One region of the Gracilibacillus sp. JCM 18966 genome, then DNA from elsewhere that is predicted to be linked to it. Evidence: a T-box and tRNA genes for the amino acid it is inferred to sense, from the RefSeq annotation. Region 1 holds a T-box; the other regions hold tRNA genes.

Region 1 (5,269 bases):
AGAAAAAATTTTACAAAAGGTTATTTTACCAGCACTATAAAGTCAGAAAACTTGCTTTAAATCAAAGAAGACTACTTTTAATGTGACGAATTTCATTGTTAGAGACAAAAAGCATGGAGTTCCAAACTCCATGCTTCTCTAATACCTTAGCCTTTTAATTCATTCATTCGTGATTTGACTTTTTCTCTTTTCTCCATATAATCTTGTTGCTTTGCCTTTTCTGCTTCTACAACATGTTCTGGTGCCTTTTTGACAAATCCTTCGTTGGAAAGCTTCTTATCGACACGCTCTACTTCCTTATCAAGCTTTTCCAACTCTGCTTGCAAGCGAGCTAATTCCTTATCAATATCGATCAGCCCTTCTAATGGTAAGAAAATCTCCGCACCTGTTACGACAGCAGACATTCCTTTTTCAGGCACTTCCACCGTAGTGTCAATCACAAGCTCACTAGGGTTACAGAAACGATCAAGATACACACGATTCTCTTCCATATTTGCTTTTCCTTCTGGATCATTTGCTTGAATATAAATCGGAATCTCTTTGGATAAAGGTGTATCAACCTCTGCACGAATATTACGTACAGATCGAATTATCGCTACAAGCTGTTGCATGATGTCAGATGCCTCATGGTTAGAAAGCTCCTGTTGAGCTACTGGCCATGATGCACGAACAATAGACTCTCCTTCGTGAGGTAATTGTTGCCAAATTTCTTCTGTGACAAATGGCATAAATGGATGAAGCATTCTCATGGTTTGGTCTAAAACATGGGCCAAAATAGATCGCGTCGTTAATTTTGCCGCTTCATCATCCCCGTATAATGGTAGTTTAGCCATTTCAATATACCAATCACAGAAGTCATCCCAAATGAAATTATATAAGTAACGACCTGCTTCTCCAAAGTCATATTTGTCAACATGACGAGTAACTTGCTCTATCGTTTCATTTAGGCGTGTGAGAATCCATTGATCCGCAACAGACTTTTTCCCTGTTAAGTCAATTTCCTCAAATTTTAATCCATTCATATTCATTAAAGCAAACCGTGATGCGTTCCAAATTTTATTGACAAAGTTCCAAGTAGATTCTACCTTTTCCCATTGGAAGCGCAAATCCTGCCCAGGACTTGAACCAGTGGAAAGGAAATATCGGAGTGAATCAGCACCATACTTCTCGATCACTTCCATTGGATCGACTCCATTTCCTAATGACTTACTCATTTTTCTTCCTTCCGCATCCCTTACAAGACCGTGAATGAGTACATCCTTAAAAGGACGTTCATTGGTAAATTCCTTCGATTGAAAAATCATACGAGCTACCCAGAAAAATATGATATCATACCCTGTTACTAGAGCATTAGTTGGAAAGAAATGCTTGAAATCCTCATCCTCTGTATCTGGCCAATTTAATGTAGAGAAAGGCCATAATGCAGATGAGAACCAAGTATCTAACACATCTGTGTCTTGTTCCCAATTCTCGATATCTTCAGGTGCTTTTTTCCCTACGTAGACCTCTCCAGTCTCCTTATGATACCAAGCAGGAATCCGGTGGCCCCACCATAATTGTCGAGAAATACACCAATCACGAATATTTTCCATCCATCTTAAATAGGTTTTTTCAAAACGAGCTGGGACAAAGTGGACTTTTTCATCACTGTTCTTTTGTAATTCTAGTGCTGCATCTGCTAATGGCTGCATATTCACAAACCATTGTGTTGAAAGGTAAGGTTCCACAACGGCACCACTTCGTTCAGAATGCCCAACTGAATGCATATGTTCTTCTATTTCAAATAATACCCCCTGCTCCTGAAGGTCATTAACAATCTGCTTCCGGCATTCAAAGCGATCCATTCCTTGATATTTACCAGCATTTTCGTTCATCGTCCCATTTTCATTCATAACCAAAATACGTGCAAGATTATGACGATTTCCGATCTCAAAATCATTCGGATCATGGGCGGGCGTGATTTTTACAGCACCGGAACCAAATTCCCTATCCACATAATCATCTGCAACGATTTCTATTTCGCGTCCAACGATCGGAAGCTTAACTTTTTTACCAATTAAATGCTTGTATCGCTCATCTTCTGGATGAACGGCTACAGCTGTATCTCCAAGCATTGTCTCAGGACGAGTTGTGGCAATTTCAATATGTCCTGAACCATCGGCTAGTGGATATCTCATATGATAGAAATAGCCTTGGACATCTTTATAGATAACTTCAATATCTGAAAGAGCGGTCTTTGTCTGTGGGTCCCAGTTAATGATATACTCTCCACGATAAATTAAATCCTTCTCATACAACTTAACAAACACTTCTTTTACTGCATCTGATAAGCCTTGATCAAGAGTAAATCGTTCACGGGAATAATCAAGTCCTAATCCCAGTTTCGACCACTGCTCTCGGATAAAGCTTGCATATTCTTCCTTCCAATCCCATGCCTTTTCTAAGAACTTCTCACGCCCTAGATCATAGCGACTAACTCCTTCTTCACGAAGCTTCTCCTCTACCTTTGCTTGTGTAGCAATTCCAGCATGGTCCATTCCAGGTAAATATAGAACATCATATCCTTGCATACGCTTTATCCTTGTAATAATATCCTGTAATGTGGTATCCCAAGCATGACCAATGTGTAGTTTTCCTGTAACGTTTGGTGGTGGGATGACAATCGTAAATGGGTCTTTCTTTGGATTTCTTTCAGCCTCAAAGAATTTACCATCCACCCAATATTGATAACGACCTTTTTCTACTGTAGTGGGATCATACTTTGGTGGTAAATTCACTTCCTGTTGATCAGCCATATAATTTCCTCCTTGTTATTTCCAGTTTCTATGATATAGGAATCAAAAAAACCTTTTCATCCTAGTAAAAAGGACGAAAAGGTTTGATTTCCGCGGTACCACCTTTGTTTATAAGCAATAAGCCTATACAACTTCTTAAAGAGATAACGGTTCACCCGGCTTTACCTACTACTCGTTCAGTAGAGCTGCATCAGAGGCTACCTTCTTTCACCTTTTATCGAGAAAATCTTTCAGCCAATGGACTTTCTTCTCTTGTACGATAAGCATGAAATACTCTTCCTCATCATCACATTTAACTCCATCAAATAATGGTGTCATATATTATATGTTATTTTATCCAAAAAAGCGTCATTTCGTCAAGGATAATTATCACAGTACATAGGTGAGGGAGTAAAAATATTTTATAATTCAAGCTGTGCCCTTTTGTTAAAAAAGGTTTTAAATCCGAAATATAGGAAGATAATTACGGACAAAGAAACGCTACCTGTAATACCGAGCATTATCGCAATCTGGTATTTGATCGCATCTAACGGGCTTGCCCCAGATAAAATGACCCCTGTCATCATTCCAGGTAAAAAAACAATACCCATCCCAACCATATTGTTTATTGTCGGCAAGATTGCTGAATCAAAGGCATTGTTCACCATTCTTTTGGAAGCTTTACTTGGTGTTGCTCCAAGCATTAAAGCTGCCTCAATTTCTTTTTTTCGTGAACGAAAGCCTTCTAAAAGAGCACTTACGCCTAATGTAATACCCGTCATTGAATTACCTATTAACATTCCAGCAATTGGAATGAAATAACGAGGATCATACCATGGTGAAAATTGTACAACAATAAAATCAAAATATAAAAACGAGAAGAGTGTACCAACAATCATAGCAATCGCAATAATCTTCTTCAGATTTTTTGTAAGAGGCATTTTAGTACGCCTATAAATATTATAAACTGCAAAAATCTCCATTAACATTAGAACCAGAATAGAATAGATCCAGTTCTCATTTTCGAATATAAAAACGAGAACATAGCCCACAAGCACGAGCTGGATTGTCATTCTAAATGTCGCAATAACAATTTCCTTTTCTCGAGGAATCCTACGCCAACGAACAATAACAAGTAATAGAACCATGAAAATATAAGCAGAAATCAATTGCCAAAGAGTGATATCCATCATCTTATTCATGATGAAATCACCTCCTTCTTATTTATATCCTCCATGTAGATGATTTGATCTGCATATTGTTCTGCTACCTCTTTTGAATGGGTAACGAATATAGCGGTTAATTGATCTTGTTGTACACGATGTATCATAAAATCCATTACTTTGTGTTCGGTCCCTTCATCGAGTGCTGAGGTTGGCTCATCCAAAAGGTAGATGACAGCATCCATTAATAAGATTCTCGCAAACGCAACTCTTTGCTTCTCACCACCTGATAATTTATCTGCTTCATCATCCAATGATTTACTTAATTCCAGCTCTTTTAACAAATTGAGCAGCTTCGCATCCTCTACCCTTTCACGCTCAGAAAAATCCAGTCCAATCAATAAATTATCTCGAACCGTCCCCTCAAACATAATAGGATCTTGTCCCAACATCACCACTTTTCTTCTAAGCTCTATTGGGTTATATTCTAGTATCGATTGGTTCTGAAACAAGATCTCCCCATGATCATGGGTCAATAATCCATTTAACATTTTTAATAAAGTAGACTTTCCACTACCACTCTCCCCAAATAGACAGATTACTTTACGATCAGGAATTTCTAGCTTATCAATATGTAAAATATCTCGGAATACTACGTTATTAAGCATAAACAATGGACACACCTCCTTTAAACATTTAGTATGCTGCAATGGTGCAAAAAAATGTAAGGGAGTAGATGTCTACGTTAAACACCTACTCCCGCAAATTTATACTAACGAAAATCTCTTTTATCCTCTAATTTTCTGGAAACAAGAACATAAAAAATCGTTGCAATAATAGTTAGCAATGTATAGAATAAAGTGTTTTTCATCACTTCTACCTCCTTACTAAAATGGTCGGAACTTTCCTTTTTTCAATACTAATCCAGGACCTCCAAGTAAAAATAAATAGCGGTCATCTATCACATGCTTCATTACTTTCGCTTGTAATCCATAAAGTTTATGACCATCGAATACTGTACCCATCGCTTCTGATCCACCAAGTGAAGCAACCGTTCCCTTATCATCAAAGGTGAATTCTCGTAATGTACCACCTTGAATCATTGTTTTAATATTATGAGCACAAACATCTGCTTCTTGAATCGCAATTTGAGCAGTTGGTGGATACGGACGACCGGTATCCTTGTTCATCACCCATGCGCAATCTCCAAGAATAAAGACATCATCATGTCCCGGTGCTCTTAACATCGTATCCACATTGACTTTTCCTTTTGTTAACTCAAAGCCTGATTCCCCGACAATGCGATTTGCCTGTACTCCACCAGTCCATACA
Region 2 (5,269 bases), 1.9 Mb from region 1:
AGAAGCCAACACGAAACTGATGACAAGACATCAAATAAAAACCAACGACTTTTTCATCTGAAGCATGAGTATAGTTAAGTGAAAAAGGGCGCACGGTGGATGCCTTGGCACTAGGAGCCGAAGAAGGACGGGACAAACACCGATATGTCTCGGGGAGCTGTACGTAAGCATTGATCCGAGAATTTCCGAATGGGGAAACCCTCTACTCGTCATGGAGTAGAACCTCTATCTGAATCCATAGGATAGAGGAGGCAGACCCGGGGAACTGAAACATCTCATTACCCGGAGGAAGAGAAAGCAAACGCGATTTCCCGAGTAGCGGCGAGCGAAACGGAATTAGCCCAAACCAAAAAGCTTGCTTTTTGGGGTTGTAGGACACTCTATACGGAGTTACCAAGAAATACGTTAGACGAATCGATCTGGAAAGGTCAGCCACAGCGGGTAACAGCCCTGTAGTCGAAAGCGTGTTTCCTCCAGAGTGGATCCTGAGTACGGCGGAACACGTGAAATTCCGTCGGAATCCGGGAGGACCATCTCCCAAGGCTAAATACTCCCTAGTGACCGATAGTGAACCAGTACCGTGAGGGAAAGGTGAAAAGCACCCCGGGAGGGGAGTGAAAGAGAACCTGAAACCGTGTGCCTACAAGTAGTCGAAGCCCTTTTATGGGTGACGGCGTACCTTTTGTAGAATGGACCGGCGAGTTACGATCTCCTGCAAGGTTAAGTGGAAGACACGGAGCCGCAGCGAAAGCGAGTCTGAATAGGGCGAGATAGTAGGGGGTCGTAGACCCGAAACCGTGTGATCTACCCATGTCCAGGGTGAAGGTCAGGTAACACTGACTGGAGGCCCGAACCCACGTACGTTGAAAAGTGCGGGGATGAGGTGTGGGTAGGGGTGAAATGCCAATCGAACACGGAGATAGCTGGTTCTCTCCGAAATAGCTTTAGGGCTAGCCTCAAGGGATGTATGTTGGAGGTAGAGCACTGATTGGACTAGGGGCCCTCACCGGGTTACCGAATTCAGTCAAACTCCGAATGCCAATCATATTACCTTGGGAGTCAGACTATGGGTGATAAGGTTCATAGTCGAAAGGGAAACAGCCCAGACCGTCAGCTAAGGTCCCCAAGTATACGTTAAGTGGAAAAGGATGTGGCGTTGCTTAGACAACCAGGATGTTGGCTTAGAAGCAGCCATCATTTAAAGAGTGCGTAATAGCTCACTGGTCGAGTGACGCTGCGCCGAAAATGTACCGGGGCTAAACGTATCACCGAAGCTACGGATTGTTCTACGAACAATGGTAGGAGAGCGTTCTAAGTGCAGGGAAGTCAGACCGTGAGGACTGGTGGAGCGCTTAGAAGTGAGAATGCCGGTATGAGTAGCGAAATAGAAGTGAGAATCTTCTACACCGAATGCCTAAGGTTTCCTGAGGAAGGCTCGTCCGCTCAGGGTTAGTCGGGGCCTAAGCCGAGGCCGAAAGGCGTAGGCGATGGACAACAGGTGGATATTCCTGTACCACCCAATTCCGTTTGAGTGATGGGGGGACGCAGTAGGATAAGGAAAGCGCACGACTGGACGTGTGCGTCGAAGCAGTGAGTGAGTCAGATAGGCAAATCCGTCTGGCAATCACAAGCTGTGATCGGGAGGGAAAATGAGTACCGAAGTTCCGGATTTCACACTGCCAAGAAAAGCCTCTAGCAAGGAAAAGGGTGCCCGTACCGCAAACCGACACAGGTAGGCGAGGAGAGAATCCTAAGGTGATCGGGAGAACTCTCGTTAAGGAACTCGGCAAAATGACCCCGTAACTTCGGGAGAAGGGGTGCTTACTTACGAGTAAGCCGCAGTGAAAAGGCCCAAGCGACTGTTTAGCAAAAACACAGGTCTCTGCGAAGCCGAAAGGCGAAGTATAGGGGCTGACACCTGCCCGGTGCTGGAAGGTTAAGGGGATGCGTTAGCATTAGCGAAGCGTTGAACTGAAGCCCCAGTAAACGGCGGCCGTAACTATAACGGTCCTAAGGTAGCGAAATTCCTTGTCGGGTAAGTTCCGACCCGCACGAAAGGTGCAACGACTTGGGCACTGTCTCAACGAGAGACCCGGTGAAATTATACTATGCGTGAAGATGCGCATTACCCGCGACAGGACGGAAAGACCCCGTGGAGCTTTACTGTAGCCTGATATGGAATGTTTGTACAGCTTGTACAGGATAGGTGGGAGCCTTGGAAACGTGAGCGCTAGCTTACGTGGAGGCGCCGGTGGGATACCACCCTGGCTGTATGAACCTTCTAACCCAGAACCGTGATCCGGTTCGGAGACAGTGTCAGGTGGGCAGTTTGACTGGGGCGGTCGCCTCCTAAAGAGTAACGGAGGCGCCCAAAGGTTCCCTCAGAATGGTTGGAAATCATTCGAAGAGTGTAAAGGCAGAAGGGAGCTTGACTGCGAGACCTACAAGTCGAGCAGGGACGAAAGTCGGGCTTAGTGATCCGGCGGTACCGAATGGAAGGGCCGTCGCTCAACGGATAAAAGCTACCCCGGGGATAACAGGCTTATCTCCCCCAAGAGTCCACATCGACGGGGAGGTTTGGCACCTCGATGTCGGCTCATCGCATCCTGGGGCTGTAGTCGGTCCCAAGGGTTGGGCTGTTCGCCCATTAAAGCGGTACGCGAGCTGGGTTCAGAACGTCGTGAGACAGTTCGGTCCCTATCCGTCGTGGGCGCCTGGAAGTTTGAGAGGAGCTGTCCTTAGTACGAGAGGACCGGGATGGACACACCGCTGGTGCACCAGTTGTTCCGCCAGGAGCATCGCTGGGTAGCTACGTGTGGAAGGGATAAGTGCTGAAAGCATCTAAGCATGAAGCCCCCCTCAAGATGAGACTTCCCCACACTTTAAGTGAGTAAGATCCCTCAGAGACGATGAGGTAGATAGGTTCGAGGTGGAAGCATGGTGACATGTGGAGCTGACGAATACTAATCGATCGAGGACTTATCTATACGTTCTTTGGATGAAAAACCAATGGTTTGTCTACTTCTTATCTAGTTTTCAAGGTATTTTTAAAAAACTCTTGCATTTGTTGTGAGAAATGCGTTATAATGTATCTTGTCCTTGAAAAAACGAGTCTGGTGGCGATAGCGGAGAGGTCACACCTGTTCCCATACCGAACACAGTAGTTAAGCTCTCCAGCGCCCATGGTAGTTGGGGCTCACGCCCCTGCAAGAGTAGGACGCTGCCAGGCATACATAGGAGGATTAGCTCAGCTGGGAGAGCACTTGCCTTACAAGCAAGGGGTCGCAGGTTCGAGCCCTGCATCCTCCACCATGTTATGCCGGTCTAGCTCAATTGGTAGAGCAACTGACTTGTAATCAGTAGGTTGGGGGTTCAAGTCCTCTGGCCGGCACCATTTAGAGCCATTAGCTCAGTTGGTAGAGCATCTGACTTTTAATCAGAGGGTCGGAGGTTCGAATCCTCCATGGCTCACCATTTTAATGCGGGTGTGGCGGAATTGGCAGACGCGCTAGACTTAGGATCTAGTGTCTCTCGACGTGGGGGTTCAAGTCCCTCCACCCGCACCATATTAATAAATATATTGCGGAAGTAGTTCAGTGGTAGAACACCACCTTGCCAAGGTGGGGGTCGCGGGTTCGAATCCCGTCTTCCGCTCCAGTAGATTTAATCATTTTGTTTGCCAGATGATTAGATTGGTATTATCCCATGCCGGGGTGGCGGAATTGGCAGACGCACAGGACTTAAAATCCTGCGGTGGGTTTCCACCGTGCCGGTTCGAGTCCGGCCCTCGGCACCACTTAGCGCCCGTAGCTCAATTGGATAGAGCGTTTGACTACGGATCAAAAGGTTAGGGGTTCGACTCCTCTCGGGCGCGCCATTTCCGGGAAGTAGCTCAGCTTGGTAGAGCACTTGGTTTGGGACCAAGGGGTCGCAGGTTCAAATCCTGTCTTCCCGACCATCTTCATTTTTTATGTGGGGCCTTAGCTCAGCTGGGAGAGCGCCTGCTTTGCACGCAGGAGGTCAGCGGTTCGATCCCGCTAGGCTCCACCATTTTTATTGATCATTGAAAACTGAACAAAACAACCAGTACAAAAAGTAAGAACATGCTAGCTTTAAGCGAGCTTGATCAACACAAGCACTTCGGTGCATCTATTTTATGGAGAGTTTGATCTTGGCTCAGGACGAACGCTGGCGGCGTGCCTAATACATGCAAGTCGAGCGCGGGAAGCTGACTGAATCCTTCGGGAGGACGTGAGTGGAACGAGCGGCGGACGGGTGAGTAACACGTGGGCAACCTGCCTGTAAGACTGGGATAACTCCGGGAAACCGGGGCTAATACCGGATAGTACTTTGGTTCATAGGAACCGAAGTGGAAAGGTGGCGCAAGCTACCACTTACAGATGGGCCCGCGGTGCATTAGCTAGTTGGTGAGGTAACGGCTCACCAAGGCAACGATGCATAGCCGACCTGAGAGGGTGATCGGCCACACTGGGACTGAGACACGGCCCAGACTCCTACGGGAGGCAGCAGTAGGGAATCTTCCGCAATGGACGAAAGTCTGACGGAGCAACGCCGCGTGAACGAAGAAGGTTTTCGGATCGTAAAGTTCTGTTGTTAGGGAAGAACAAGTACCGTTCGAATAGGGCGGTACCTTGACGGTACCTATCGAGGAAGCCCCGGCTAACTACGTGCCAGCAGCCGCGGTAATACGTAGGGGGCAAGCGTTGTCCGGAATTATTGGGCGTAAAGCGCGCGTAGGCGGTTTCTTAAGTCTGATGTGAAATCTTGCGGCTCAACCGCAAGCGGTCATTGGAAACTGGGGAACTTGAGTACAGAAGAGGAGAGCGGAATTCCACGTGTAGCGGTGAAATGCGTAGAGATGTGGAGGAACACCAGTGGCGAAGGCGGCTCTCTGGTCTGTAACTGACGCTGAGGTGCGAAAGCGTGGGGAGCGAACAGGATTAGATACCCTGGTAGTCCACGCCGTAAACGATGAGTGCTAGGTGTTAGGGGGTTTCCGCCCCTTAGTGCTGCAGTTAACGCATTAAGCACTCCGCCTGGGGAGTACGGCCGCAAGGCTGAAACTCAAAAGAATTGACGGGGGCCCGCACAAGCGGTGGAGCATGTGGTTTAATTCGAAGCAACGCGAAGAACCTTACCAGGTCTTGACATCTTCGGATGTCCCTAGAGATAGGGAGTTCCCTTCGGGGACCGAATGACAGGTGGTGCATGGTTGTCGTCAGCTCGTGTCGTGAGATGTTGGGTTAAG
Region 3 (5,269 bases), 2.0 Mb from region 1:
TGGTAGGAATAGACTTTACTTTACCACAAGCTCTAGCTTATTTTAATGAATCAGCACCGACGATGCCTAACTATATGAAATATTTAGCACCAACAGGGATTGGACGACTTGTTACAATGGTGAATCCAGATGATTTTTTACCAATAGCGGAAAAAGGAACATATACAGAGGAAAACTTAAAAATGACAAAAGCCATTTCAGCTTGGAAAGGCTATAATGAAAATATTGTTGAAGAAGCTAAGCAAATAGGAAACAATGTACAGAAAACGAAGAATATGACTTTTCCACCTACAATTCCTGTCTTAGTTTTCACAACGAAAGAAGAGTCACAGGGAAGGAAATCACTAGAAACATTTTATAAGGAACAGTTACATGATCATCATTCCAGTAAGGTCATCACACTAGAGGGACATCATTATTTACACTGGACTCGTGCTAAGGATATGGCTAAGCAATTCGAAGAATGGAAGGAAAATATAGATAAAAACAACTGAAGCAATTCTCTATTATACAGCAAAAACCGAACTATTTTAAAATCATAGTTCGGTTTCCGTCTTTGACAAAATAAAAATGGAGCCTAGCGGGATCGAACCGCTGACCTCCTGCGTGCAAAGCAGGCGCTCTCCCAGCTGAGCTAAGGCCCCTAAAAATGGTGAGCCATGGAGGATTCGAACCTCCGACCCTCTGATTAAAAGTCAGATGCTCTACCAACTGAGCTAATGGCTCGTTAAAATAATTTTCTCCCTAATTCAAAGAGCGTTCATTATGTTAACCCCTGCATCTTCTAGTTTATTCGATGATGATTAATGCTTCGGGGTTACTCGTAGTTTATTCGGTAGAAGTATTGCTCGTTGCTCTACCAACTGAGCTAATGGCTCGTTAAAATAATTTTCTCCCTAATTCAAAGAGCGTTCATTATGTTAACCCCTGCATCTTCTAGTTTATTCGATGATGATTAATGCTTCGGGGTTACTCGTAGTTTATTCGGTAGAAGTATTGCTCGTTGCTCTACCAACTGAGCTAATGGCTCGTTAAAATAATTTTCTCCCTAATTCAAAGAGCGTTCATTATGTTAACCCCTGCATCTTCTAGTTTATTCGATGATGATTAATGCTTCGGGGTTACTCGTAGTTTATTCGGTAGAAGTATTGCTCGTTGCTCTACCAACTGAGCTAATGGCTTCTATCCCATAGTTTCATTCTAATTGTTATAGTTTATATGCATTTAACCCTAAATTTTATATGTAGAAAAAAGAATGGCTGGGCTAGCTGGATTCGAACCAGCGCATGACGGTACCAAAAACCGTTGCCTTACCGCTTGGCTATAGCCCAACAAAAAACGTATATCGATAGTATACACGCCTGATCTAAATTTATACATAATAAATGGTGGAGGGAGTAGGACTCGAACCTACGAACCCGATGGGAGCGGATTTACAGTCCGCCGCGTTTGGCCAACTTCGCTATCCCTCCAAATAAAATTATGATCTAGTTCCAGTGGTGCCGGCCAGAGGACTTGAACCCCCAACCTACTGATTACAAGTCAGTTGCTCTACCAATTGAGCTAGACCGGCATAACATGGTGGAGGATGCAGGGCTCGAACCTGCGACCCCTTGCTTGTAAGGCAAGTGCTCTCCCAGCTGAGCTAATCCTCCGCCGCACAGGATGTGCAAGTGCATGCGTTGCGACAGGGACGTCGCGATCTTAGCATGCCATCCTTAATATAAAGTAGCAATAACTAATGATTACTGTGGTTATTATGGTGACCCGTACGGGATTCGAACCCGTGTTACCGCCGTGAAAGGGCGGTGTCTTAACCACTTGACCAACGGGCCAGTAAATCTAGGAGAGCTTCCAGCCGGACTTGAACCGACGACCCCTTCCTTACCATGGAAGTGCTCTACCGACTGAGCTATGGAAGCAAGTGGCTCCACAGGTAGGATTCGAACCTACGACCGATCGGTTAACAGCCGATTGCTCTACCACTGAGCTACTGTGGAATAAACATTTACTTCTGTTGCTTCTCAAAGCTTTGCCTGGCAGCGTCCTACTCTTGCAGGGGCGTGAGCCCCAACTACCATGGGCGCTGGAGAGCTTAACTACTGTGTTCGGTATGGGAACAGGTGTGACCTCTCCGCTATCGCCACCAGACTTGGTGGATATAAGCTAATCCTTATTAAGATGGGAGAAACTATACCATCAAAACTAGATAAGAAGTAGACAAACCATTGGTTTTTCATCCAAAGAACGTATAGATAAGTCCTCGATCGATTAGTATTCGTCAGCTCCACATGTCACCATGCTTCCACCTCGAACCTATCTACCTCATCGTCTCTGAGGGATCTTACTCACTTAAAGTGTGGGGAAGTCTCATCTTGAGGGGGGCTTCATGCTTAGATGCTTTCAGCACTTATCCCTTCCACACGTAGCTACCCAGCGATGCTCCTGGCGGAACAACTGGTGCACCAGCGGTGTGTCCATCCCGGTCCTCTCGTACTAAGGACAGCTCCTCTCAAACTTCCAACGCCCACGACGGATAGGGACCGAACTGTCTCACGACGTTCTGAACCCAGCTCGCGTACCGCTTTAATGGGCGAACAGCCCAACCCTTGGGACCGACTACAGCCCCAGGATGCGATGAGCCGACATCGAGGTGCCAAACCTCCCCGTCGATGTGGACTCTTGGGGGAGATAAGCCTGTTATCCCCGGGGTAGCTTTTATCCGTTGAGCGACGGCCCTTCCATTCGGTACCGCCGGATCACTAAGCCCGACTTTCGTCCCTGCTCGACTTGTAGGTCTCGCAGTCAAGCTCCCTTCTGCCTTTACACTCTTCGAATGATTTCCAACCATTCTGAGGGAACCTTTGGGCGCCTCCGTTACTCTTTAGGAGGCGACCGCCCCAGTCAAACTGCCCACCTGACACTGTCTCCGAACCGGATCACGGTTCTGGGTTAGAAGGTTCATACAGCCAGGGTGGTATCCCACCGGCGCCTCCACGTAAGCTAGCGCTCACGCTTCTCAGGCTCCCACCTATCCTGTACAAGCTGTACAAACATTCCATATCAGGCTACAGTAAAGCTCCACGGGGTCTTTCCGTCCTGTCGCGGGTAATGCGCATCTTCACGCATAGTATAATTTCACCGGGTCTCTCGTTGAGACAGTGCCCAAGTCGTTGCACCTTTCGTGCGGGTCGGAACTTACCCGACAAGGAATTTCGCTACCTTAGGACCGTTATAGTTACGGCCGCCGTTTACTGGGGCTTCAGTTCAACGCTTCGCTAATGCTAACGCATCCCCTTAACCTTCCAGCACCGGGCAGGTGTCAGCCCCTATACTTCGCCTTTCGGCTTCGCAGAGACCTGTGTTTTTGCTAAACAGTCGCTTGGGCCTTTTCACTGCGGCTTACTCGTAAGTAAGCACCCCTTCTCCCGAAGTTACGGGGTCATTTTGCCGAGTTCCTTAACGAGAGTTCTCCCGATCACCTTAGGATTCTCTCCTCGCCTACCTGTGTCGGTTTGCGGTACGGGCACCCTTTTCCTTGCTAGAGGCTTTTCTTGGCAGTGTGAAATCCGGAACTTCGGTACTCATTTTCCCTCCCGATCACAGCTTGTGATTGCCAGACGGATTTGCCTATCTGACTCACTCACTGCTTCGACGCACACGTCCAGTCGTGCGCTTTCCTTATCCTACTGCGTCCCCCCATCACTCAAACGGAATTGGGTGGTACAGGAATATCCACCTGTTGTCCATCGCCTACGCCTTTCGGCCTCGGCTTAGGCCCCGACTAACCCTGAGCGGACGAGCCTTCCTCAGGAAACCTTAGGCATTCGGTGTAGAAGATTCTCACTTCTATTTCGCTACTCATACCGGCATTCTCACTTCTAAGTGCTCCACCAGTCCTCACGGTCTGACTTCACTGCACTTAGAACGCTCTCCTACCATTGTTCGTAGAACAATCCGTAGCTTCGGTGATACGTTTAGCCCCGGTACATTTTCGGCGCAGCGTCACTCGACCAGTGAGCTATTACGCACTCTTTAAATGATGGCTGCTTCTAAGCCAACATCCTGGTTGTCTAAGCAACGCCACATCCTTTTCCACTTAACGTATACTTGGGGACCTTAGCTGACGGTCTGGGCTGTTTCCCTTTCGACTATGAACCTTATCACCCATAGTCTGACTCCCAAGGTAATATGATTGGCATTCGGAGTTTGACTGAATTCGGTAACCCGGTGAGGGCCCCTAGTCCAATCAGTGCTCTACCTCCAACATACATCCCTTGAGGCTAGCCCTAAAGCTATTTCGGAGAGAACCAGCTATCTCCGTGTTCGATTGGCATTTCACCCCTACCCACACCTCATCCCCGCACTTTTCAACGTACGTGGGTTCGGGCCTCCAGTCAGTGTTACCTGACCTTCACCCTGGACATGGGTAGATCACACGGTTTCGGGTCTACGACCCCCTACTATCTCGCCCTATTCAGACTCGCTTTCGCTGCGGCTCCGTGTCTTCCACTTAACCTTGCAGGAGATCGTAACTCGCCGGTCCATTCTACAAAAGGTACGCCGTCACCCATAAAAGGGCTTCGACTACTTGTAGGCACACGGTTTCAGGTTCTCTTTCACTCCCCTCCCGGGGTGCTTTTCACCTTTCCCTCACGGTACTGGTTCACTATCGGTCACTAGGGAGTATTTAGCCTTGGGAGATGGTCCTCCCAGATTCCGACGGAATTTCACGTGTTCCGCCGTACTCAGGATCCACTCTGGAGGAAACACGCTTTCGACTACAGGGCTGTTACCCGCTGTGGCTGACCTTTCCAGATCGATTCGTCTAACGTATTTCTTGGTAACTCCGTATAGAGTGTCCTACAACCCCAAAAAGCAAGCTTTTTGGTTTGGGCTAATTCCGTTTCGCTCGCCGCTACTCGGGAAATCGCGTTTGCTTTCTCTTCCTCCGGGTAATGAGATGTTTCAGTTCCCCGGGTCTGCCTCCTCTATCCTATGGATTCAGATAGAGGTTCTACTCCATGACGAGTAGAGGGTTTCCCCATTCGGAAATTCTCGGATCAATGCTTACGTACAGCTCCCCGAGACATATCGGTGTTTGTCCCGTCCTTCTTCGGCTCCTAGTGCCAAGGCATCCACCGTGCGCCCTTTTTCACTTAACTATACTCATGCTTCAGATGAAAAAGTCGTTGGTTTTATTTGATGTCTTGTCATCAGTTTCGTGTTGGCGCCTATTGATGCCTTCACGTCCTGATTTCTTCTTATC

What was found. A T-box is a leader RNA that pairs with one kind of tRNA and senses whether it is charged. The one in region 1 lies ahead of ACZ5N5_RS13790 (valine--tRNA ligase), so its partner is inferred to be a tRNA-Val.
Region 2: it has a tRNA-Val gene. The T-box ahead of ACZ5N5_RS13790 (valine--tRNA ligase) is inferred to sense a tRNA for this amino acid. The anticodon was not compared.
Region 3: it has a tRNA-Val gene. The T-box ahead of ACZ5N5_RS13790 (valine--tRNA ligase) is inferred to sense a tRNA for this amino acid. The anticodon was not compared.

The regions. Positions count from the first base shown of each region.
Region 1 covers NZ_AP043883.1:2,877,105-2,882,373, reverse strand. The annotation lists gene ACZ5N5_RS13795 (ATP-grasp domain-containing protein) at 1-40, shown strand, start outside; gene ACZ5N5_RS13790 (valine--tRNA ligase) at 147-2,795, opposite strand; T-box leader at 2,862-3,091, opposite strand; gene ACZ5N5_RS13785 (ABC transporter permease) at 3,197-3,976, opposite strand; gene ACZ5N5_RS13780 (ABC transporter ATP-binding protein) at 3,973-4,611, opposite strand; gene ACZ5N5_RS13775 (NAD(P)/FAD-dependent oxidoreductase) at 4,825-5,269, opposite strand, start outside.
Region 2 covers NZ_AP043883.1:987,193-992,461, reverse strand. The annotation lists rRNA gene ACZ5N5_RS04680 (23S ribosomal RNA) at 73-2,987, shown strand; rRNA gene rrf (5S ribosomal RNA) at 3,113-3,229, shown strand; tRNA gene ACZ5N5_RS04670 (tRNA-Val) at 3,237-3,312, shown strand; tRNA gene ACZ5N5_RS04665 (tRNA-Thr) at 3,319-3,394, shown strand; tRNA gene ACZ5N5_RS04660 (tRNA-Lys) at 3,399-3,474, shown strand; tRNA gene ACZ5N5_RS04655 (tRNA-Leu) at 3,482-3,566, shown strand; tRNA gene ACZ5N5_RS04650 (tRNA-Gly) at 3,583-3,657, shown strand; tRNA gene ACZ5N5_RS04645 (tRNA-Leu) at 3,708-3,796, shown strand; tRNA gene ACZ5N5_RS04640 (tRNA-Arg) at 3,801-3,877, shown strand; tRNA gene ACZ5N5_RS04635 (tRNA-Pro) at 3,882-3,958, shown strand; tRNA gene ACZ5N5_RS04630 (tRNA-Ala) at 3,975-4,050, shown strand; rRNA gene ACZ5N5_RS04625 (16S ribosomal RNA) at 4,154-5,269, shown strand, end outside.
Region 3 covers NZ_AP043883.1:863,408-868,676, forward strand. The annotation lists gene ACZ5N5_RS03965 (alpha/beta fold hydrolase) at 1-494, shown strand, start outside; tRNA gene ACZ5N5_RS03970 (tRNA-Ala) at 572-644, opposite strand; tRNA gene ACZ5N5_RS03975 (tRNA-Lys) at 651-726, opposite strand; tRNA gene ACZ5N5_RS03980 (tRNA-Gln) at 1,257-1,331, opposite strand; tRNA gene ACZ5N5_RS03985 (tRNA-Tyr) at 1,387-1,472, opposite strand; tRNA gene ACZ5N5_RS03990 (tRNA-Thr) at 1,498-1,573, opposite strand; tRNA gene ACZ5N5_RS03995 (tRNA-Val) at 1,580-1,655, opposite strand; tRNA gene ACZ5N5_RS04000 (tRNA-Glu) at 1,761-1,835, opposite strand; tRNA gene ACZ5N5_RS04005 (tRNA-Thr) at 1,850-1,922, opposite strand; tRNA gene ACZ5N5_RS04010 (tRNA-Asn) at 1,926-2,000, opposite strand; rRNA gene rrf (5S ribosomal RNA) at 2,035-2,151, opposite strand; rRNA gene ACZ5N5_RS04020 (23S ribosomal RNA) at 2,252-5,165, opposite strand.